DNA from 3 places in the Janthinobacterium sp. BJB446 genome. Region 1 is predicted to be linked to each of the others. Evidence: predicted binding sites of a transcription regulator. Region 1 holds the regulator's gene; each other region holds the start of a gene.
The links. Region 1 encodes LexA, which represses DNA repair genes until DNA is damaged. Its sites were predicted from a motif close to ACTGTATNNNNATACAGT; they were not measured.

Region 1 (7,762 bases):
CCCATCGACGGACGGCCCGCCACGATCACCAGGTCGCCCGGCTGCAGACCGGAGGTCATGCGGTCGAGGTCGATGAAACCGGTGGGCACGCCCGTGATTTCACTCTGGTTGTCGCGGCTGTACAGTTCGTCGATGCGCTCGACCACTTGCGTCAGCAGGGGCTGGATGGCGGTCCAGCCCTGGGCGCCGCGCGCGCCTTCTTCGGCGATGGCGAAAATCTTCGATTCGGCCTCGTCAAGCATCTGCTTGACTTCCTTGCCTTGCGGGCTGAAGGCCGTGCCGGAGATATCGTCGGCGACGGTGATGAGCTTGCGCAGCACGCCGCGGTCGCGCACGATCTCGGCGTAGCGCCGGATGTTCGCGGCCGATGGCGTGTTTTGCGCCATGGCGTTCAGGTAAGCGAGTCCGCCCACATCATCGGCCTTGCCGAGCTGGGTCAGGGTTTCAAAAACAGTAATGACATCGGCTGGCTTGGAAGCGTTAACCATCTTGACGATTTGCTCGAAGATGATGCGATGGTCATAGCGATAGAAATCCTCCGCATGCATGAAGTCGGCGATGCGGTCATACGCGGCATTGTCGCGCAGCAGACCACCAATGACGGATTGTTCTGCTTCGATCGAATGCGGCGGAATACGGAGGGAATCCAGTTGCGGATCAGAGGGGGCGTTCATGGCGCGAATTATACCCGCTTCGGCGTGCTGGCAAAAATAAAGGGCTGAAATTGAGCGAAAAAAAGGCCACAAAAAAGCCGGGCGAACCCGGCTTTTCATAGTGCGGCAACGCTTGCGGGCCAGGCCCGCAGACGATTACGCGTTCGCGTCTGGTACGACAGCGATAACAACTTCCACGACCACGTCGGTGTGCAGAGCAACCGAAACGTTGTGCTCGCCAACGATCTTCAGCGGGCCGGTAGGCATGCGGATTTGTGCTTTTTCAACAGCAAAACCTTGCTTGGTCAGCGCTTCAGCGATGTCGAAGTTGGTGACGGAACCGAACAGACGGCCATCAACACCAGCTTTTTGAGCAACTTGAACGGTCAGGCCGCTCAGTTTTTCGCCCTGGGCTTGCGATGCGGCCAGTTTGGCGGCAGCAGCTTTTTCCAGTTCGGCGCGCTTGACTTCGAATTCAGCCACAGCGGTTGCCGTAGCACGACGTGCCAGGCGTTGCGGGATCAGGAAGTTACGTGCGTAACCGTCTTTGACTTTGACGACTTCGCCGAGGTTACCGACGTTAACAACTTTTTCTAACAGAATGATTTGCATAGTTCTTCTCCAGGAATATCTGACCGATTAAGCGTGGTGCAGATCGGTGTATGGCAGCAGCGCGAGGAAGCGAGCGCGCTTGATTGCGGTGTCAACTTGGCGCTGGTAGTGCGCTTTGGTACCGGTCAGGCGTGCTGGCATGATCTTGCCGTTTTCTTGGACGAAGTCTTTCAGCGTGTCGACGTCTTTGTAGTCGACTTGCTCAACGTGAGCTGCGGTGAAGCGGCAGAACTTCTTGCGTTTGAACAACGGGTTTTGCTGTTTGCGTTTTTCTTTAAGCTTGAGCTTATTTTTGTCGAACTTTTTACCGAATGCCATGTCAGGCTCCTGTATCTAAAATGCGCTAGTCAGAATTGACTGCACTAAAATCAATGATGTGAAACACCAAACTCTTGCTGTTGCGGCTCTTCCTGGCCAGGAAACCCGTGAACTGATATACCCCGCCCAAGCTTGCCTGACTGAACCTGCCTGAAATTTCGCCAGCGGCTAGCGCGGCAACATCAAACTCGGTCAAACGGGCAATCCCTGCTTCCATCTGCTGCGAACTGTGTTGCAATACTGCATTCACAATCGGCAGCCCTGCCGGGGTATAGCGCAATATTTCGCGCTCGGCAATGATGGCGGTTACTTGTAGCTGGTTCAGCGCACGATCCTGGTCAAGAATTAAGCTGCTGCTGCGGCTGGAGCGGCTGCTGGTGCTTCGGTGCGGTGGCTTTTGGCCGCGTCTTCGCGTTGTACCGATTTCATCATCGGCGAAGGAGCTGTTTCAGCTTTCTTCATTTTAACGGTCAGGTGACGCAACACGGCATCATTGAATTTGAATGCTGTTTCCAACTCGACCAGGGTCTCGTTGTCGCATTCGATGTTCAGGCAGATGTAGTGTGCTTTAGGCAGCTTTTGGATCGAGTAAGCCATTTGACGGCGGCCCCAATCTTCCACGCGGTGAACCGAACCGCCGCGGGTGGTTACGCTGGCTTTGTAGCGTTCGATCATCGCGGGCACTTGCTCGCTTTGGTCCGGATGGACGATAAAGACTATTTCATAATGACGCATGCAAACTCCTTCAGGTCGGATTGATAATCGCCCACCCCGGCGTCAAGACGGGTGTGGGAAGGTCAGCCGAAGATTATAACCGCCTTTTGCAAACGTTTCAATCATTCCTTCCACCAGCGCCCGAAAAGCCCGCGCGCCACCGTGCTTTCCGCCCCTGGACAAGTATTTCTTGCGAAATTCGCCTAAAACACGGAAATCCCCTTGCATAGTGGGCGATACTGTACAAAAATACAGACTGTTCATATAGACAGCATTTTAGTATGCACCCACCGCTCATGATCAAGCTGACAGCACGACAAGAACAAATCCTGAACCTGATCAAGGACGCGATTGAAAACACGGGCTTTCCTCCCACCCGTGCCGAAATCGCCAATGAACTGGGTTTCAAATCGGCCAATGCGGCCGAAGAGCATTTGCAGGCCCTGGCCCGCAAGGGCGCGATCGAGATTTCTCCCGGCACCTCGCGCGGCATCCGCCTGATCGGCGCGGCCGCTGAAGCCCTGCCATCGAAAGTGCCGGCAGCGCTGCTGATGTCGCTGCCCCTGATCGGCCGGGTGGCGGCAGGCTCGCCCATTCTGGCACAGGAAAACCTGGAAGCGAGCTACAACGTGGACCCCGCCCTGTTTTCTGCCAAGCCCGACTTCCTGCTGAAGGTGCGCGGCTGGTCCATGCGCGACGCCGGCATCATGGATGGCGATTTACTGGCCGTCAAGAAGGTCGATAGCGCCAAGAATGGCCAGATCGTCGTCGCCCGCATCGGCGACGAAGTCACCGTCAAGCGCTACAAGAAAACGGGTTCCGTCATCGAATTGCTGCCGGAAAACCCCGACTTCAAGGTCATTACCGTATCGCCGGAAGATGAATTCGCCCTGGAAGGTTTGGCGGTAGGCTTGATGCGCAGCTGGCATTGAACCTCCGCATGTAAAAAGGGCCGCAACAGCATGACTGTTGCGGCCCTTTTTTATTGCCCAGGCGTTTTATGCGTCCAGGGCGCTACGGAAATCCTCGAGCAAGTCCGCCTCATCCTCGATACCGACGGACACGCGGATCAGGGATTCGGCGATGCCCATGCTGGCGCGGCGCTCGGCGCCCATCTCGTAAAAGATCGTGTGGGCGACGGGAATGACCAGGGTGCGCGTGTCGCCGAGATTGCTCGCTGGAATGGCAAGATTGAGACGATTGAGGAAATCGAAGCAATCGATGCCATCCTTCAGCTCAAAGCTGAACAGCGAGCCATAGCTGCGGAACAAATCCGTCGCCAGCGCGTGCTGCGGATGCGCGGCCAGGCCCGGGTAATGCACGGCCGCTACCCGCGGGTCGGCAGCCAGCATGGTGGCCAGCGCCAGGGCGTTCGAGCAGGTGCGGTCCATGCGCAAGGCCATGGTTTCCGCGCCGACGGCGATATGGTGCGCCGCTTCCGGCCCCAGGGATGCGCCGAAATCGCGCAAGGCCTTGGCGCGGATTTGCGCGATGCCCCACTGCGCCGGCGCCGCCTTCTTGTAATTGTCGAAAATGTTCGGATACTGCGTCCAGTCGAACACGCCCGTGTCCGTCAAGCTGCCGCCCAGGGCATTGCCGTGGCCGCCGATGGATTTTGTCAGCGCATTGACCACCAGGCCCGCGCCCACGGCTTTCGGGCGGAACAGGTAGGGCGTCGTCATCGTATTGTCGACGATGTACAAAATGCCGCGTTCCTTGCACAACGCGCCGATCTTCGCCAGATCGGCGATCTGCGTGCGCGGATTGGCGATGGTTTCCACAAACACGATGCGCGTTTGCGGCGTGATGGCGGCGGCCACGTTGGCCACGTCCGTGGCGTCGACGAACGACACGCCGATGCCCTGCCCCGTCACCGTTTGCCACAGGCTGTTGGTGTTGCCAAACAAAAAGGCCGACGACACGACATGATCGCCCGCGCGCAAGAGCGCCTGCACCACGGCGCCGATGGCGCCCATGCCGGTGGCGAAGCACAGCGTGGCGACGCCGTCTTCCATCTTGTTGACCTTGTCTTCCAGCGCGGAAACGGTCGGATTGCCCTGGCGGCCGTAGCGGAAGCCGGGCTCCTTGCCCTGGAATACGGAAGCGAGCTGGCGCGCATCGCCGTAGCCGAAGGCAACGGAAGTATGCACGGGCTTGTGCAGGGAACCGTGCTCGATGCCCTTGCGGCGGTCGTTATGCAGGATGGTGGTGGTAAAGCCGTAGTTTTTTTTATCGTTCATGATCGCGGAGCAAAAAAAGCCCGGCGCTAGCCGGGCAAGATAATTACGCTTCTGTTGTCGCCAGGTTCAGGTTCAGCTGGGAACGCGGCGTATCTTCGGGCGCTGCCGCCTTCGGATGATGGCGCGCATATTCCAGGCGGTCCAGGTATTCCTGCGACACGTCGCCCGTCACGTACACGCCATCGAAGCACGACGCTTCGAAGTTGGTCAGGGCCGGGTTGACGTCGGCGATGGCCTGCTTGAGCGCGCCGATGTCCTGGTACACTAGGTAGTCGGCCGTGATTTCGCGGCACACTTCTTCCGTCGTGCGGCCATAGGCGATCAGTTCGTCGCGCGTCGGCATGTCGATGCCGTACACGTTCGGGTAGATCACCGGCGGCGCAGCCGAGGCGAAGATGACTTTCGTCGCGCCCGCTTCGCGCGCCATCTGCACGATTTCACGGCTGGTGGTGCCGCGCACGATGGAATCGTCGACCAGCAGCACGACCTTGTCCTTGAATTCGGACGGGATCGCGTTGAGCTTCTGGCGCACGGATTTCTTGCGCGCCGCCTGGCCCGGCATGATGAAGGTACGGCCGATATAGCGGTTCTTGATGAAGCCTTCGCGGTACTCGATGTTCAGCGCCATGGCCAGCTGGATGGCGGCCGGACGCGAGGAATCGGGAATCGGCATGACCACGTCGATATGCACGCCTGGCAATTCGGCGCGGATCTTCTCGGCCAGGTACTCGCCCATTTTCAGGCGCGTGGCGTACACGGAGGCACCGTCGATGACGGAGTCGGGACGGGCCAGGTAGACGAATTCGAACACGCACGGGTTCAGGCTGGCATTGTCGGCGCATTGGGCGCTGTGCAATTGCTTGTCAGCATCGATGAAGACGGCTTCGCCGGGGCCGATGTCGCGCACGAAGCGGAAGCCCATGCCTTCCAGGGCCACGGATTCGGAAGCGATCAGGTATTCCGGACCTTGCTCCGTTTCATTGATGCCCAGGCACAGCGGGCGGATGCCGTGCGGATCGCGGAAGGCCAGCAAGCCCACGCCGGCGATTTGCGCCACGGCGGCGTAACCACCCTTGACGCGGCGGTTCAGCACGGTAACGGCCTTGAAGATGGCTTCCGGGTCCAGGTTCAGGCCCGTCGTCGCTTCTTGGATTTCATGCGCCAGCACGTTGAGCAGCACTTCCGAATCGGAATCGGTATTGATGTGGCGGCGGTCATTCTTGAACATTTCCAGCTTCAACTGTTCCCAGTTGGTCAGGTTGCCATTGTGCGCCAGGGTGATGCCGAACGGCGCATTCACATAGAACGGTTGTGCTTCCTCTTCGCTCGACGAACCGGCCGTCGGGTAGCGGCAATGGCCGATGCCCGTCGTGCCTTGCAGCGAACGCATGTTGCGCGTACGGAAGACGTCACGCACGAGGCCATTGGCTTTGTGCATGGAAAACATACTGCTGTGATTGGTCGCAATCCCTGCCGCGTCCTGACCGCGATGTTGCAGGAGCAACAATGCATCATAGAGCAATTGATTGACAGGTTGATGGGAAACGACGCCGACGATGCCACACATGGTGTGCTCCTAAACTGTGCTACTGATTTTAAAAAAAATTCAAAATTTCACATGCTGCGCGTAAGCGGCAGGCAGATAAGGCTTGATGGCGCGCGCGCCCTGCTCCGCGAGCGGGCTGAGCTGCGCGTTTTTCCAGAATGGCTGCTGCGGTATGGACGTCATGCCACACAAGATGACGGCGGTCAGCACGATCACAAGGCCCCGCGCCACGCCAAACAGGCTGCCCAGGGTGCGGTCGGCCAGGCTCAGGCCCGTCACCTTGACGAGCGCGTCGACCGTCATGGACAGCAATCCCATCAAAATGCGTACGCCGATGAACAGCACCACGAAAGCCAGCAACAAACGGATGGCTTCGCCCGGCACGGCTTCCGGCAGGAATTTCGCCAGCGTGGCGCCATAGGCGTTGGCAATGACGAAAGCCACGATCCAGCTGACCAATGACAGTATTTCCTTGACCAGGCCACGCATCATGCTGATCAGCACGGACGTCACCAGCACGAACAGCACCAGGTAATCGAAGATCGTCACGCGCGCTCAGTGCAACATCACGCCGGTACCAGGCTGCCGCCCAGGCCCAGCTTTTGCAGCTTGGCGCGGGTCTTTTCGGCGTCTTCGCGGCTGCCGAACGGGCCCACGCGCACGCGGATGCGCTCGCCCGCCGGGCTGGAGACTTTTTGCGTGTACGACTTGATGCCCGCTTCGCGCAGCTTGTCCTGCAATTCGTCGACCTTGTCCTGCGTCGCCAAGGCCGCCACCTGCACCACGAACTTGCCGCTGCCGGCGTCGTGCGCCTTGTCTTGTACTTTCTCTTGCGGCTTGCCTTCCAGGATAGCCAGCGCGCGCGCGGCATCGTCGGCCGATTGCGCCGGCTTGGCAGGCTTAGTCTCGGGCTTCGCTTCCGGTTTCACCTCATGCTTGGGCTCGGGCTTGGGCTCGTGTTTCGGCTCAGGCTTGGGTTCGTGCTTCGCTTCCGGTTTCGGCTCCACCTTGACCGGCTTGGGCTCAGGCTTGGGCTCAGGTTTCGGTTCCACATAGGTCGGCTTGACCGTTGCAGGCTGCACGGCGGCCAGCACGGGCGCCGGTGTGGGCGTAGGCTTGGCTGCAGGCGGCAGCGGCGCATCGACGATTTCCTCGGACTGGTCCAGGCCATTCGCTGCGGCCTGGGCCGGAACGGCCGGCACGGGCGCCGGTGCAGGTGCGGCGGCCTTTTCCTTCGACGGAATGTCGATGGCGATATCGTTGAAGGGCGCCTTCGGCTCGGAATCGAGCAGCATTGGCAAGCCGACAGCTACGCCCAGGGCCAGGGCAATCGCCCCGACCAGGCGGCGGCGTGCGCGCTTCTTTTCAGGCAAGACCGGATCCGGCGCTTCCTTGCCGCCACGGCGCGATCCGCCGCCACCGGAGGTGTTGGCTGCGCGCTTGCGGGTCGGCGACTGTGCTTCGCCAGGGACATAAAAGCCGCTGTCTTCGCCAGAGGATTCTTGCTTGTTTTTAAACAGTTTCGAGAACAAGCCCATGCGTGATTTTCAGTCGAGTGCGTTTCAGTGAAGTGAGGATTTTCGGGCCTTCATCACGCCGGCAACGGTGAGGAAAGAACCAAAGACCACAATTCTATCATTCTCACCGGCCCGGCTCATTGCATTTGCAAAAGCTTGTGC
Region 2 (7,762 bases), on a different contig from region 1:
TGGGATTCGAATCCAGGTCCACCATATTGCCCGCTTCTTTTGCCGCCTGCGTGCCCGAGTTCATGGCCACTGCCACGTCGGCCTGGGCCAGCGCCGGCGCATCGTTGGTGCCATCGCCCGTCATCGCCACCAGGCGGCCTTCGGCCTGGTAGCTGCGGATGAGTTTCAGCTTGTCTTCCGGCGTCGCTTCGGCGAGGAAATCGTCCACGCCCGCTTCGGCGGCAATCGCCGCTGCCGTCAGCTTGTTGTCGCCCGTGATCATGACGGTCTTGATGCCCATGCGTCGCAATTCCGCGAAGCGCTCCTTGATGCCGCCCTTGACGATATCCTTCAGCTCCACGGCGCCCATGACGCGGCCATCGTCAACCACCACCAGCGGCGTGCTGCCGCGGCGGGCGATGTCGTCGACGGCGCGCCCCACCTCGGTCGGATACGGCTGGCCCAGCGCTTCCACGTACTTCTTCATGGAGTCGGCCGCGCCCTTGCGCAGCTGGCGTACCTGCTGTTCGCCCGCGATATCCACGCCGCTCATGCGCGTTTGCGCCGTGAAGGGCACGAAGGTGGCGTGCAGGCTGGCCATCTCGCGTTCGCGGATATTGAACTTCTGCTTGGCCAGCACGACGATGCTGCGCCCTTCCGGCGTTTCATCGGCCAGCGATGCCAGCTGCGCCGCATCGGCCAGCTGCTGCTCCGTCACGCCTGGCGCCGGCACAAAGCTGGAAGCCTGGCGGTTGCCCAGGGTGATGGTGCCCGTTTTATCGAGCAGCAGCACGTCCACGTCGCCGGCCGCTTCCACGGCGCGGCCCGACGTGGCGATCACATTGGCCTGCATCATGCGGCTCATGCCGGCCACGCCGATGGCGGACAACAGGCCGCCGATGGTGGTCGGAATCAGGCACACGAGCAGCGCGATCAGCACGGTGATGGTCACCGGCGTGCCACTGCCGGCCGCCGCCACGGAAAACAGCGAATACGGCAGTAAAGTCACGGTGACGATCAGGAACACGATCGACAGGGCGACAAGAAGAATCGTCAGGGCGATCTCGTTCGGCGTCTTCTGGCGCTTGGCGCCTTCGACCATGGCGATCATGCGGTCGATGAAGGCTTCGCCAGGATTGACGGAAACGCGCACCAGCAGCCAGTCCGACAGCACGCGGGTACCGCCCGTGACGGCGGAAAAATCGCCGCCCGATTCGCGGATGACGGGCGCCGATTCACCCGTGATGGCGCTCTCGTCGACGGAGGCCACGCCGGCCGTCACTTCGCCGTCGGCGGGAATGACGTCACCCGCCTCCACCAGCACCGTCATGCCCTTGCGCAGGTCGGTGGCCGGCGTGGGCAGCCAGGAAGTGCCGTATTTCGGCGTCTGCATTTTCTTTGCCATCACCGTTTGCTTGAGGGCGCGCAGGGACGCGGCTTGCGCCTTGCTGCGGCCTTCGGCCAGCGCTTCGGCGAAATTCGCGAACAGCACGGTAAACCACAGCCACACGGCGACGGCGACGATGAAGCCGAATGGCGCTTCGCCCTGGCCATTCAGGGCCTGGATGGCCAGCAAGGTCGTGATGATGCTGCCTACGTAGACGACGAACATCACGGGGCTGCGCCACTGCGTGCGGGGGTCGAGTTTTTTGAACGCATCGACGACGGCGGGGCCGATCAGTGCGGAATCGAACAAAGTCAGGCTTGTGCGTGACATGGTAGCCTCTTATTTGATGAAAAGTTGCAGGTGTTCGACGATCGGGCCCAGGGCCAGCGCGGGAACGTAGTTCAATACGCCGACGAGCACGACAACGCCGATCAGCAGGCCGATGAACATGGGGCCGTGCGTGGGCATGGTGCCGGCATTGGCCGACAGGCGCTGCTTGGCCGCCAGCGAACCGGCCACCGCCAGCACGGGCACGATCACGCCGAAGCGGCCGAACCACATGGCGATCGCCAGCATCACGTTGTAGAACGGCGTGTTGGCGGACAGGCCGGCAAACGCGCTGCCGTTGTTGTTGGCCGCCGACGTGAAGGCGTACAGGATCTCCGAGAAGCCATGCGCGCCCGGATTGGCCACGCCAACCGTGCCCGGTTCGACCATTACGGCGATCGCCGTGCCCGTCAAGACCAGGGCTGGCGTGACCAGGATGGCCAGCGAGACCATCTTCATTTCATAGGCCTGGATTTTCTTGCCCAGATATTCGGGCGTGCGGCCTATCATCAGGCCGGCGATGAAGACGGCCAGGATGGCGAACATCAGCATGCCGTACAGGCCCGTGCCCACGCCGCCGAAAATCACTTCACCGAACTGCATCAGCAGCAGCGGCACCATGCCACCCAGGGGCATGTAGGAGTCGTGCATGGAATTGACGGCGCCGCACGAAGCGGCCGTCGTCACCGCCGCGAACAGGGTCGAGGAGCTGATGCCGAAGCGCGTTTCCTTGCCTTCCATATTGCCACCCGATTGCAGGCTGCTGGCCTGCTGGTCCACGCCCAGCGCCTGCAGGGCAGGATTGGCTTGCTGCTCGGCGCTCATCACGCCGGCCGTCATGACGACAAAGATCAGGGTCATCGCGGCCAGCACGGCCCAGCCCTGGCGCATGTCGCCCGCCATGCGGCCGAACGTGAAGCACAGGCCGGCGGGAATGATGAAGATGGCCAGCATCTGCAGGAAGTTCGACAGCACGGTGGGGTTTTCATACGGATGCGAGGAATTGGCGTTGAAGAAGCCGCCGCCATTCGTGCCCAGCAGCTTGATCGACTCCTGCGACGCGACAGGGCCCATGGCGATCGTCTGCGTCGTCGCCACTTGCGCTTCCATCACGGGCTTGCCGGCCGCATCCAGCACGGGCTGGCCGTCGGCCGTCACTTTCGGCGTTTCATACGCCACGTGGTCGAGCAGGGTCACTTCCTTGTAGGCGGAAAAATTCTGGATCATGCCTTCGCCCATGAAAACGACGGACAGGGCCAGGGACAGCGGCAGCAGAATGTACAGGGTCGAGCGCACCAGGTCGACCCAGAAATTGCCGATCGACTTGCCCGAGCGCGAGGCGAAGCCGCGTACCAGCGCGAAGATCACGGCGATGCCGGTGGCCGCCGAAAAGAAGTTCTGGCACGCCAGGCCCAGCATCTGGGTCAGGTAGCTCATCGTCTGTTCGCCGCCGTAGCCCTGCCAGTTGGTATTGGCGACGAAGCTGACGGTGGTATTGAACGAGGAATCGGGGCTGACGGCGCCCAGTCCCTGCGGATTGAGTGGCAGGAAGCCCTGCAGGCGCTGCAGGCCGTAGACGAAGACGGCGCCCACGGTATTGAAGACGATCAGGGCGATGGCATAGCTTTTCCAGCCCATGGCCTTGTCGGCGGGAAGGCCGGACCAGCGGTACAGCAGGTTTTCCAGCTTTTGCAGCCAGCCCAGGCCGCGCACGGGGCCATCGCCGGCCACCCTGGCCATGTACAGACCCAGCGGATAGCCGGCGGCCAGCAGCACGGCCAGGAAAGCCACCAATAACAGTATCGATTGCGTCGTCATCACAGCTCCTCCGCCTTCAGCAGCGCCACCAGCAAATACACGAGCAGGCCAGCCGAGACGACGGCGCCCAGCACATAAAACGCGTTCATTTGACGCTCCCTAATTTGTCGCAGGCGACGGCAAAGCCGGCCGCCACGACGAAAAACACGGCAATCAAGCCGAGATACACGAGATCCATTCCCACCCTCATTCAGGTTTGTTTTGATAGTGAGCAGATTAGCCAAAAGGGTCTAAAAAATTCGTAAAGACTGGGGAGGCAGCTGTAAACAAGATGTAAAAACGGGGGCTTTACCGCATAAAATCCAGCACAATTGGCGCAAAACCACGCGCGCGGCGCACTGTTGTTGCCTTGGAGTAGCGCTATTGCCCGCCGATCAAGATAGAATGCGCGAGCGTCCGCACAAGGACGCCAAGCCTGCCGCACTGCCCTCCCCCAGTGACGCTGGACGGGATATACTGTATATTCATACAGTTATCGCCGCCGCTGTCATTGCGCCCGCAGTGCCCTGGCCTGGCGTTCCAACCACTGTCTTTACTTAGCTTGAACACGTATGGCCACTAAAAAACCAGCATCCGACTACAGCGAATCATCCATCCGTGTCCTGAAAGGACTGGAACCCGTCAAGCAGCGCCCGGGGATGTACACCCGCACTGAAAATCCGCTGCACATCATTCAGGAAGTGATCGACAATGCCTCCGACGAGGCGCTGGGCGGTCATTGCACGCATATCGCCGTCACGCAAAACACGGATGGCAGCATTACCGTCGAAGACAATGGCCGCGGCATTCCCGTCGGCCTGCACCCGGAAGAAGGCGTGCCGACGGTGGAAATCGTGTTTACACGGCTGCACGCGGGCGGCAAGTTCGACAAGGGTTCGGGCGGCGCCTACGCGTTCTCGGGCGGTCTGCACGGCGTCGGCGTGTCCGTCACCAATGCGCTGTCGACGCGCTTGGAAATCACCGTCTGGCGCAAGGAAAGCGACGGCAACGGCTTGCACCACATGGTGTTTGCGAATGGCGACGTGATCGAGCCCTTGAATTCCCGCCCCGCCCCGCGCGACGGCAAGAAGTCGGGCACGCGCGTCACGGCCTGGCCCGACGCAAAATATTTTGATTCGCCCAACATCTCGCAAACGGAGCTGCAACGCCTGCTGCGCTCGAAAGCCGTGCTGCTGCCGGGCGTCACCGTGACGCTCACCAACGCGAAGACGGGCGACACGCAAACCTGGCAGTACGCGGAAGGCTTGCGCGGCTACCTGACCGAAACGCTGGCGCAGGTATCGAATGGCGAAACCCTGATTCCCCTGTTCGAAGGCGCGCAATACGCGGGCCCGGACTCGGAAGGCTTTGCCGAAGGCGAAGGCGCGGCCTGGGTGGTGGCGTGGACGGAAGAAGGCGCCATCGTGCGCGAATCGTACGTCAACCTGATCCCCACCTCGAATGGCGGCACGCACGAATCGGGCTTGCGCGACGGCCTGTTCGGCGCCGTGAAGAACTTCGTCGAAATGCACTCGCTGCTGCCGAAAGGCGTGAAGCTGCTGCCCGAAGACGTGTTCGCGCGCGCTTCCTTCGTGCTGTCGGCCAAGGTGCTGGACCCGCAATTCCAGGGCCAGATCAAGGAACGCCTGAACTCGCGCGACGCCGTACGCCTCGTCTCGACCTTCACCAAGCCGCCGCTGGAACTGTGGCTGAACCAGCACGTCGACTACGGCAAGAAGCTGGCCGATCTTGTGATCAAGCAGGCGCAGTCGCGCCAGCGCTCGCTGCAAAAAGTGGAAAAGAAAAAATCCTCGGGCGTGGCCGTCCTTCCCGGCAAGCTGACCGATTGCGAATCGTCGGACATCGCGCGCAATGAACTGTTCCTCGTCGAGGGCGACTCGGCGGGCGGTTCGGCCAAGATGGGGCGCGACAAGGAATTCCAGGCGATCCTGCCCCTGCGCGGCAAGGTCTTGAACTCGTGGGAAACGGACCGCGACCGTCTGTTCGCGAATAACGAGATCCACGACATTGCCGTCGCCATCGGTGTCGATCCGCACAGCGTGGGCGATACGCCCGACCTGTCCGGCCTGCGCTACGGCAAGATCTGCATCCTGTCCGACGCGGACGTGGACGGCTCGCACATCCAGGTACTGCTGCTGACGCTGTTCTTCAAGCACTTCCCGGCCCTGATCAACAAGGGACACATCTGCATCGCCCGCCCGCCTTTGTACCGCGTGGATGCGCCGGCGCGCGGCAAGAAGCCGATGCAGAAAATCTATGCGCTCGACGACGGCGAACTGCTCGCCATCGAGGACAAGCTGCGCAAGGAAGGCGTGAAACAGGGCGCCTGGTCGATCTCGCGCTTCAAGGGCCTGGGCGAGATGAATGCCGAGCAGCTGTGGGAAACGACGATGAACCCGGACACGCGCCGTCTGCTGCCCGTCACGCTCGGTGAAGTCGACCACATGGCCTCGGCCTCCCGCTTCAATATGTTGATGGGCAAAGGCGAAGCGGCCGGACGCCGCGCCTGGATCGAAGAACACGGCAATGAGGCGGAGGCGGATATCTGATGATCATCGGTATCGACCTGGGCACCACCAACAGCCTGGTCGCCATCTGGCGCGATGGCAAGGCTTCCATCATCCCGAATGCGCTCGGTGAACACCTGACGCCGTCGTGCGTCAGCATCGACGACGACGGCACCGTGCTGGTGGGCCGCGCCGCGCGCGAGCGCCTGCAGACGCACCCGCAGCTGACGGCGGCCGTCTTCAAGCGCTACATGGGCAGTGAAAAGAAGATCACCCTCGGCACGCAGCAATTCCGTCCGGAAGAGCTGTCGTCGATGGTGCTGCGCGCGCTGAAGGAAGATGCCGAAGCCTTTTTGGGGCACAAGGTCGAGGAAGCCATCATCACCGTGCCCGCGTATTTCAGCGATGCGCAGCGCAAGGCCACGCGCATCGCCGGCCAGCTGGCGGGCTTGCGCGTGGAGCGGCTGCTGAACGAGCCGACGGCCGCCGCGCTGGCCTACGGCATCCGCGACAAGGAACAGGAAAGCAAATTCCTCGTCTTCGACCTGGGTGGCGGCACCTTCGACGTGTCGATCCTGGAACTGTTCGAAGGCGTGATGGAAGTACGCGCCTCGGCCGGCGACAATTTTCTGGGCGGCGAAGACTTCGTCACCGTGCTGGTCGACGCCTTTTTGGAAGGCAGCGGCTTGCGCGATGCGGCCGGCAGCCGCCTGTTCGACCCGCGCCAGCAGCAGCTGCTGCGCGATGAGGCAGAGCGCGTCAAGCGCCTGCTGTCGGACCAGCCATCCGTGCGCATGGCCACGCGCTACCAGGACAAGGAATACAGCTGGGAGATCAGCGAAGACAAACTGGCGCAATTGTGCGAGCCCCTGCTGGCCCGCCTGCGCCTGCCCGTGGAACGGGCGCTGCGCGACGCCACCATCCGCGCCGCGGAATTGAATGAAGTAGTGCTGGCCGGCGGCGCCACGCGCATGCCGCTGGTGCGCAAACTCGTCTCGCGCATGTTCGGCCGCTTCCCCGCCATCCACCTGGATCCGGACGAAGCCGTGGCGCTGGGCGCCGCCGTGCAAGCGGGGCTCAAGATGCGCGACGCGGCGCTCGACGAAGTGGTCATGACGGACGTGGCGCCGTACTCGCTGGGCATTTCCATTTCGCGCCAGGTCGGCGCGAACCAGTATGAAGGCGGGCATTACCTGCCCATCATCGAGCGCAATTCCGTGGTGCCCGTCTCGCGCACGGAAAACATCACCACCATCCACGACAACCAGAAGGAAATCAACGTGGCTATCTTCCAGGGCGAGTCGCGCCTGGTGGCCGACAACGTCTTCCTCGGCAAGATCAGCTTCCCGATACCCGCGAAAAAGGCGGGCGAAATCGGCATCGACGTGCGCTTCACCTACGACGTCAGCGGCGTGCTGGAAGCGGAAGTGACAGTGCTGGCCACGCAGGAAAAGCACAAGATGATCATCAGCGACAACGCGGGCGTGATGACGCCGGAACAGATCGAGCAGCGCTTTGCGGAACTGGCCGACCTGAAGATCCACCCGCGCGAGCAGATGGAAAACCGCACCCTGGTCACGCGCGCCGACCGGCTGTACGAACAGTCTCTGGGCGACGTGCGCCAGTACCTGGCAGCGCACACGGCCAACTTCCAGGCCGCGCTGGAAACGCAGGACCCGAACACCATCCGCAAGGCACGCCAGGCGCTCGACGAAGTGTTGCGCCAGGTCGAGAGCGAGAGCTT
Region 3 (7,762 bases), on a different contig from region 1:
CGCGGTTTCCGGAAAATGTTCAGTGCCGAACCACCCATTCCCTGGCATACACCCGGGTGGGAAAACGTTATCAGGAAAAGCTTGGCAGTCCCAAGGCTTGGGAAATTGCCCAGACTTTTCAGTGTAATACCAAAAGGGCTAAGGATGCATTGCAGACTTTGGCCAATTGGTTCTGTTCGGCGGATTCTTTGGTCTCCGAGGAACACTTGGATGTGGAGCTGCAGGGTGATCCGGCCGGCGCGGCCGACATCGTGCAACTCGCGGACAAAGTGTTTGCTGCGATGAAGGATAAGCGGTCACCGATTAAGATGCCGCATGACGGGTATCTGAAGATATGGGCGCTTGAACTTCCGAACTTGGCATTTGACATTATCTTGCTCGATGAAGCCCAGGATACCAATCCGGTGACGTTGGACGTGGTGATGCGGCAGGACTGCCAGAAGGTGTTGGTAGGCGACCGGCATCAGGGGATCTATGGCTTTCGTCGGGCGGTCAATGCGATGGAGAAGGTGCAGGCAAAATCCCGCGTGGCGTTGACGCAGTCGTTCCGATTCAGTGAGCAGATCGCAGGTATCGCGAGTGCGCTGCTCGCCGACTTTAAGGGAGAGGAAAAAACCATCGTGGGACGCGCGGATATGAACAATGCCTGGTCCGTTGACCGGTCGCAACCATTTACGATCATTGGCAGAACCAACGCCGGCTTGTTCAGCAGTGCGGCGGAGTTGGTACTGGGCAGCGACGTGAAGTTGCATTTCATTGGCGGCTTCGACAGCTATGTCTTTGGGAAAGTTTTGGATGCCTATTTTCTATGGGCGGACGAACGGTCGCGGATTTCAAATCCCAGCATTGGCAGGTTCAATAGTTTCGTGGACTTCCAGCAATACGGGGTCGAGGCTGGCGACCTGGAGATCGCCGCGCTGGTGAAAACCGTCGAGCAATACCAGGGCCAGATACCGCGCATCTACGAAGCCATGAAAGCATCGCAGGTCAGTCTGCAAGAGAAGGCGGACGTTACCTTGACTACCGCTCATCGTGCAAAAGGCCTGGAGTTCGACCAGGTGCATATGCAAGACGACTTTATCGAGCTACCACCGGAAAAGCAATACGATCCGGAGGAAATCAACCTCTTGTATGTGGCGTTGACCCGCGCAATCCATGCAGTGAGGTTGCCCGAGAGCCTGACGCAGTGGTTGAGCGGACGGGGCCAACGGCAAGGCTCGGTAAAAGCCTCAGAAACCGGCGACGGTATCGAGCGCTGGCATTCACTGCGGGGTTCGATGTCCGAACGTGAGGACTGGATCCGGGAAAACGTTGAAGCGTTCGATCGGACTTCGGCAGATGTGATTCGGTTTCTCCTCCAGAAAGTCGACATTCTGAGGGAAGCATTGGGTTAATGCTGAGTGGAAGGCGCTTCTTACGAGGCGTCTCCTCTCTTTTTATTGTTTTAATTGAAACTATTTGAGTTGGATTTTGGTGAATATTTGGGCAATTTCGACAGCTGTGCAATATTTTTCTTGTAAACCAAGGAAAGTTATATACGTTTTTGACTGTAAACGTTAATATCCGGTCGCGTCATCGCTTTTTGGGTTTTTTTGCAAAAAGCGGCGACAATGCCAAAAACCACCAATCACCGAGGTAAGCGCATGTCCGCCAAACGAATTCTGCCTGCACGAAACGTCGTCGATATCGACGGGTTGATCCGCATCGCCGATCGCGCGGAGGCGACCCTGCTGCAGCTGCGTGACGATCTGTTGGCACCATGGCCACGGAAAACGTCACCCATGATATCGGGTACACGACTGGCACAAATGTGCCATATCGAGCGCACGAAGCTCAATCATCTCTGCAGCAAGGGAATCATACCAGCTGGTCAGCTGAAGGGTAACGGCCGCAGCCGCATGTTCACCCTGGCCGAAGCGCGAGCCATCGTGCGGCAGATCGGCCCGCACAAGCGGCGCCCTGCCGGCACCCTGGGTCTTGTCGTCTGCTGTGGCAACTTCAAGGGCGGCGTGGGCAAAACTACCACTACGGTTGCGGTGGCGCAGGGGCTGACCTTGATGGGACATGACGTTTGTTTGGTCGATCTAGATCCGCAGGCATCGACTACCACCTTGATGGGATTTGTGCCAGATGCGGAGGTGAACGAGGATATGACGGTCATGCCGGTCGTCTATGGTGACAAGGAAGATCTTCTCTATGCGGCACTACCCAGCTACTGGGACGGTATTGATTTGATTCCATCGTCGCCGGATCTGTTTGGCGCCGACTATTACTTGCCGAACAAGCAAGCCGGCGATCCGAATTTTCAGTTCTGGGACGTCTTGAACAAGGCCATGCAGCCGTTGCGTGAAAAATATGACGTAATTATTATTGACACGCCTCCTACCTTGTCGTACCTGGCGCTGGCCAGCTTCATGGCTGCAGACGGCATGATCATCCCCCTGCCCCCGGAAACGCTGGACTACGCATCGTCAACGCAATTCTTCCGGCAGTTTTCCGAGTTGTTCAACTCGATGCGGGAAGGCAAGGACATCGACAAGGAATTCGAGTTCATCAAGATCGTGCTGTCGAAGGTGAAGTCTTCAGTGTCGATGACCGATATCGTCAAGACGTGGATCAAGCAGACCTATCCGGAACTGCTAGGAACGGCTGAGATTCCGGAGACCGATCTGGTGAAAAATGCTTACGCGGAATTCAAGACTATTTACGATCTCGAGAGCTATGACGGCAGTCAGCGCACCTATAACCGTGCTATTGAGGCGTTCAATGCCGTCGTGGCGGAACTCGACGTTTCCCTGCAAACTTGCTGGGCGCACCGCGAAACGAAGGAAGCAGTATGAGTACCAAAGACGACAAACGCCCGCCGCGCGTCAATAAGCTGGCGGCGCGACTGCTTGGTCAGACGGCCAATCTGGAACGCAATGTCAGCGAGAATCCCCCTACGCCGATTGCCAGCCAGCGCAATGTGACCATGCCCGGCCAACTCGGCGCTTTCCGCCTTGATGCACTGAAGTACCAGGCCAAGATTGATGAACTGCAGCGGCAGCTCGAGGAGGCGCTGGCCAAACAGGCTGATGGCGGTTCAGAGGCCGAGTCCGCTGAGCTTCGCGTGCGCCTTGCGCAACTGCAGGAAGCAAGCCAGGCCGAAGTCGAGTCGCTTAAAGCCGCGCTTGACGAGGCGGCCCGCAGTGCGGGTGTGCCCTTCGAGGCACCAGTGGCCCGCATCCGCAAGATTCCTGGGCGCCAGCGACAGCTGACCAATGCGGAAAGGGAAGCGCTGTACGCCAACCTCGATAGCAACAAGCTGGTCACGCCCGTGACGCTGCGCCCTGCCCGGGATGGCTGGTATGAGGTGGTGTCCGGACATAACCGGTTTGATTTTTTTGTAGACCGTGGCCGCGCAACAATCCCTGCCGTACTGGATCTGTCGGACGACGAACACGCTGACCGTGATGCTTTCTACGCGAACTTGCTTCACAACACTCTGCCGGATTATGCGAAGTATGTAGGCTTCAAGAAACTGCTGGACGAAGATCCAAAGCTGACCATTGCCGATGTCGCAAAGCATGCCGGCGTGCCTCGAACTACAGTTGCCAATCTGATGGTGTTCGGCGAATTGCCGGCTGCGGCGATACCGCTGCTCGACGCACAGCAGGATAAGCTCGGCCGCAATGCGGCCGCCGAGTTGGCTGCGCTCCATGCCAAGGGCCACACCGAAGGGGTCATGGCAGCGATTGAATCGATTGTCAGTGGTACATCCTCCCAGTCAGAGGCAGTGGCGATGGCGACCAGGTCAGCTCGGCCTGCGATTACGCCGCGCGCAGCGCCGGCGCCGGTGACCGTACGCTCGGGGCGTGCAACTTATTGCAAGGTCCATCAGGCCAAAAAAGTGCTGCGTCTTGAATTTACCAGCGATGTGGATGCCGAACTGGCCATGAACGAAATTACCAAGGCGCTACAAGTCTTGGCTGATGGCAACAAGAAATAACCGGTCAATCAACGAAATATAAGGACTGCGATGACGAGCTAATCTGAAACGCTAACAATTTGATGCCCTGAAAAGCAAAAGGCCCGGCGGGAACCGGGCCTCTGCTAATGCTCTGGCAGTGCCAAAACATGAATCACGTACTCTTCAGCCGTGATTCTAGTTCGGTGCTCAAGTCAGTGCAAGGGATTTTTTACGCCTGTCACTTGGCAATTGGAGCTCCCATGAAGAATCATGGCCGAGGTGAGTATCTGCTCGCCCTAAAATTCGAACTATGTACCGGGCTTGTGCTACAAGCTGGCACCGTTTTGCTGCTCCCTGGGAGCAAAAGGTGAATAGCGTCGCTGAGCCCGATGCTCGATATTTCGAGCAAGGTACCGCCCTGCACCGGGTGCTGCAAGAGGCGGCCTATATTCCGCGGTGCAGCGACAACAAAACGGCGACCCGCACTCGCCCACGTGAGTTCGCGGTACGTTATCCGTATATGCAAATCAATCGGCCTGGTCTTGTCAGCTGGCTGATCTTTGACCTCGACCATGCAAATTCCATGATATGGGAAGATGCAGGCCTGCCTGCGCCAAACCTGATCGTGCGAAATCGCGCTTCCGGAAATAGCCACCTGTATTATGCGATTACCCCGGTGTGCACGACCGAGGCCGCGCGCGACAAGCCTATTGCATTCATGAAGGCCGTCTACGCAGCATTCTCGATAGCGCTGCGCGCAGATCCCAATTTCCACTCAGGACCGGTGGCCAAGACGCCAGGACATCCATGGTGGTCGACCGAAGAGTTACACAACTCAGTGTATGAGCTGGGCGCCCTGGCCGACTACGTCGACCTGGCCGTGGCAGCTCCTTGGGCAAAGAGAGTCAAGGTCGACGACATTGCACACTCCCGCCACTGTCTGCTCTTCGAGCATTTGCGCCACTATGCTTATTCCATCGTCAATCGTGAGCGTGAGAAGGGAAACTACGACAGTTTCGTACGCTGGCTTGATGCCAAAGCCCACGACTTGAATAGATTCACGCAGCAAGGCTTTGCCCAGGATCTGCCTGTATCGTCGCTGAAGGCAACGATACGCTCGATTGCGCGTTGGACGTGGACTAACTACACGGGCAGTGGCCGCTGCAAGCGCGGCATCATGCAGCTCGACCCGGACCTGCCGCTTCCGGCGCGCCAAAGCCTGGCTGCAGAACGCACTCACTGCGAACGGCAGAAGAGTACAGCGGACAGGATCCGCGCCGCCTGCAGGCTTTTGCTACAACGCGGAGAGAGTCTTACCCAGATCGCGATCGGACGCATCGCCGGCGTAACCCGGCAGACGGTGGCCACCTACAAAACGCTTGTTGAACAAGCCCGACAGGTTCTGAAAACGCCGGCTGCACCGAGCGCCGGCGCAGCCCTGGCGGATGTTAAGTTTGCTACACATCAGGTACCTGCAGTGGGGGTTGCTTTTTTGCAACTTGTTCCGCTTGCGGGTATTTATGGTGTGGCTGGTCAGATTGCTGTTGTTTCTGATGGTGGGCAGCAGGTCGAGGACGGATAATTTTTTCAGGATCGTGATCTTGGGGCTGGTGGTGCTTGCAGCATGTAGTCGGTTGCGTGCTGTTGGTGTTGGTTTTTAGGATGTTGAATTTATGGGTTTCCAAGTTAGCCGGGCGTGGCGACGGGGGTTCCGTCGGGGCGCAAGCAAGCGGGGACGCCCGCGCGCGAAGGCAGGCTCAAGAGCTTTTTTGTTCAGCGGGTTTTTTTAGCTGAAGCCGGCTCTTGCACAATCAAACAATCGAGCATACACTGTACATCCATACAGTATTCGTTGATAAAGATTGTGCTTTCTCATGGCTTTGCTCTGTTCTCAAGTTTGCTCTGAATTATCCACGGAGGTCACTGATCCGCTGGTGATTTCTCACGTCTGGCGTGCAAGTGAGCTGGCAGTGTCACACGATGTCAGCTGTTCGTCCGGATATTCGTCGCTGGATGGAGAATTGCCTGGTGCTGGCTGGCCACGTTCGTCGCTTATTGAGTTGCTTGTTCAGCAATCAGGTATTGGTGAGTTGCAACTGCTTAAGCCATTGCTTGCGAAGTTGTCGGATAAGCAAAGAATTGTAATGGTTCAGCCTCCTTATATTCCGCATTCGCTTGCATTCAAGATATGGGGCATCGATGTCGGTCGATTGCTATGGGTTCGGGCCCCCAGCACTGGGGATGCTCTTTGGACGACGGAACAAATACTTAAAAATGGTAGTTGTGGTGCTGTCGTGTTTTGGCAGAACCATATCCGCTCCGACTCGTTGCGGCGCTTGAATTTGGCCGCCCAGGGTGCAGAAACATGGTTCTGGTTGATTCGTCCTATGGCGTGCGCAAGTGAAGCCTCGCCCGCGTCCCTTCGGCTGGGAGTTCGACCAGCGATGGGTGGTGTCCACGTTGAGGTTTTAAAGCGACGTGGTCCTGTTTCCGATAAAACCTTGTTTATTCCGCTTGCTGATATGCCTACTGGTCGTCACCCCGTGCATCATGAAAACGCCCCTGCTATTAACTTTATACCTGCCGCTGTTACCGCTCGAAACGCTCCGCCCGTCTTGGTCTGAGTCAGGCTCTTATGTGGTCGTGGATGGTGGAAAAGTGCTGGTCGCTTCGACAGAGGCGATCGATGCCGGCGTGCGAATTGGCATGCGGTCTGGCGGCGTGGAGACCATTGCACCTGGTGCGATCATTTTGGATCGTGAGATAGAAAAGGAATCGCGAGCGCTCGATTCCATCGCGATGGCCATGCTGCAGTTCACGCCCGAGGTTGCGTTTACTGATGATTTCAGCCTGTTGCTTGATGTCGGTGCGAGTCTTGCGTTGTTTGGTGGTCCGCTTGCATTGTGTCGGCGCGTACGCGATAGTATCCGCCTCCTCGGATTTACCGGGCGGTTGGGTGCGGCGCCGACGGCGGAAGGTGCCTGGCTGCTTGCTCACGTAAAGAGTGGACGGCATTCTCCGCGTAGAAGGTGCCTGCAATCCGCAACTCTGGCTTTCCGCCTCGACGGGTTACCCTGTTCACTTGTTCCATCCGCCGCGCCATTCCTTACCTGGTTCGATGGTATCGGCGCCAGTACGCTGAGCGATGTGCGGAAATTGCCGAGGGCTGGACTGCTACGGCGGACGAGCAAACAGCTCTTGCATGCCCTCGATCGTGCGTACGGCGATATTGAAGAGATGCATCGCTGGATATCGGTGCCGGCGCAATTCTTCGCCCATATCGAAACCTTCGATCGAATCGAGCATGCGGAAGCGTTGATGCATGGCGCCACGACCTTGATCTTGCAGCTCACAGGCTGGCTTGCTGCACGCCAGCTGGCCGTTATTACTTTTAGACTGCAGCTGGAGCACGAGCGCGGCCGTTCTGCAGTGCCGCCGACGCCTGTCGAAATTTCCTTGGCCGAGCCGGCGTGGAAAGAGACGCATTTGTTGCGGCTGTTGCGGGAGCGCCTGGCCAAGACAGAATTGAGCGCGCCGGTCATTGGTCTGCGACTGGAGGTGGTGCAGCTCGAACCGAGGCAGCCGCTGACCGATCAGCTGTTTCCGGAACCGGGCGGCTCGCCGGCTGATTTCACTCGTCTGTTGGAACTGTTGTCCGCGAGACTAGGTCCGGAAAACGTTTTGGTGCCGGTGGCGTCTCCCGACCATCGGCCCGAGCAGTGCAACAGCTGGGGGCCGGCCACGGCAAAAATGGCCTCTTCCACTGTAGATGAATTGGTATTGGATCGTCCGTGTTTTGTGCTGCCCAAGCCG

Region 2: CSQ92_RS17280 (DNA topoisomerase IV subunit B) is a predicted target of LexA. The motif match lies at 3,967-3,984, and genes of this name have one in related genera.
Region 3: imuA (translesion DNA synthesis-associated protein ImuA) is a predicted target of LexA. The motif match lies at 5,779-5,796, and genes of this name have one in related genera.

The regions. Positions count from the first base shown of each region.
Region 1 is NZ_PDZK01000001.1:3,114,197-3,121,958, forward strand. It holds gene CSQ92_RS13755 (replicative DNA helicase) at 1-674, opposite strand, end outside; gene rplI (50S ribosomal protein L9) at 810-1,265, opposite strand; gene rpsR (30S ribosomal protein S18) at 1,293-1,583, opposite strand; gene priB (primosomal replication protein N) at 1,609-1,908, opposite strand; gene rpsF (30S ribosomal protein S6) at 1,929-2,318, opposite strand; gene lexA (transcriptional repressor LexA) at 2,594-3,229, shown strand; gene CSQ92_RS13785 (cystathionine gamma-synthase family protein) at 3,296-4,537, opposite strand; gene purF (amidophosphoribosyltransferase) at 4,581-6,104, opposite strand; gene CSQ92_RS13795 (CvpA family protein) at 6,144-6,632, opposite strand; gene CSQ92_RS13800 (SPOR domain-containing protein) at 6,650-7,621, opposite strand; gene folC (bifunctional tetrahydrofolate synthase/dihydrofolate synthase) at 7,646-7,762, opposite strand, start outside.
Region 2 is NZ_PDZK01000002.1:341,407-349,168, forward strand. It holds gene kdpB (potassium-transporting ATPase subunit KdpB) at 1-1,696, opposite strand, end outside; gene kdpA (potassium-transporting ATPase subunit KdpA) at 1,706-3,511, opposite strand; gene kdpF (K(+)-transporting ATPase subunit F) at 3,511-3,600, opposite strand; gene CSQ92_RS17280 (DNA topoisomerase IV subunit B) at 4,063-6,060, shown strand; gene CSQ92_RS17285 (molecular chaperone HscC) at 6,060-7,762, shown strand, end outside.
Region 3 is NZ_PDZK01000009.1:32,140-39,901, reverse strand. It holds gene CSQ92_RS27805 (UvrD-helicase domain-containing protein) at 1-1,394, shown strand, start outside; gene CSQ92_RS27800 (ParA family protein) at 1,644-2,840, shown strand; gene CSQ92_RS27795 (ParB N-terminal domain-containing protein) at 2,837-3,988, shown strand; gene CSQ92_RS27790 (replication initiation protein) at 4,317-5,531, shown strand; gene imuA (translesion DNA synthesis-associated protein ImuA) at 5,824-6,573, shown strand; gene CSQ92_RS27780 (Y-family DNA polymerase) at 6,500-7,762, shown strand, end outside.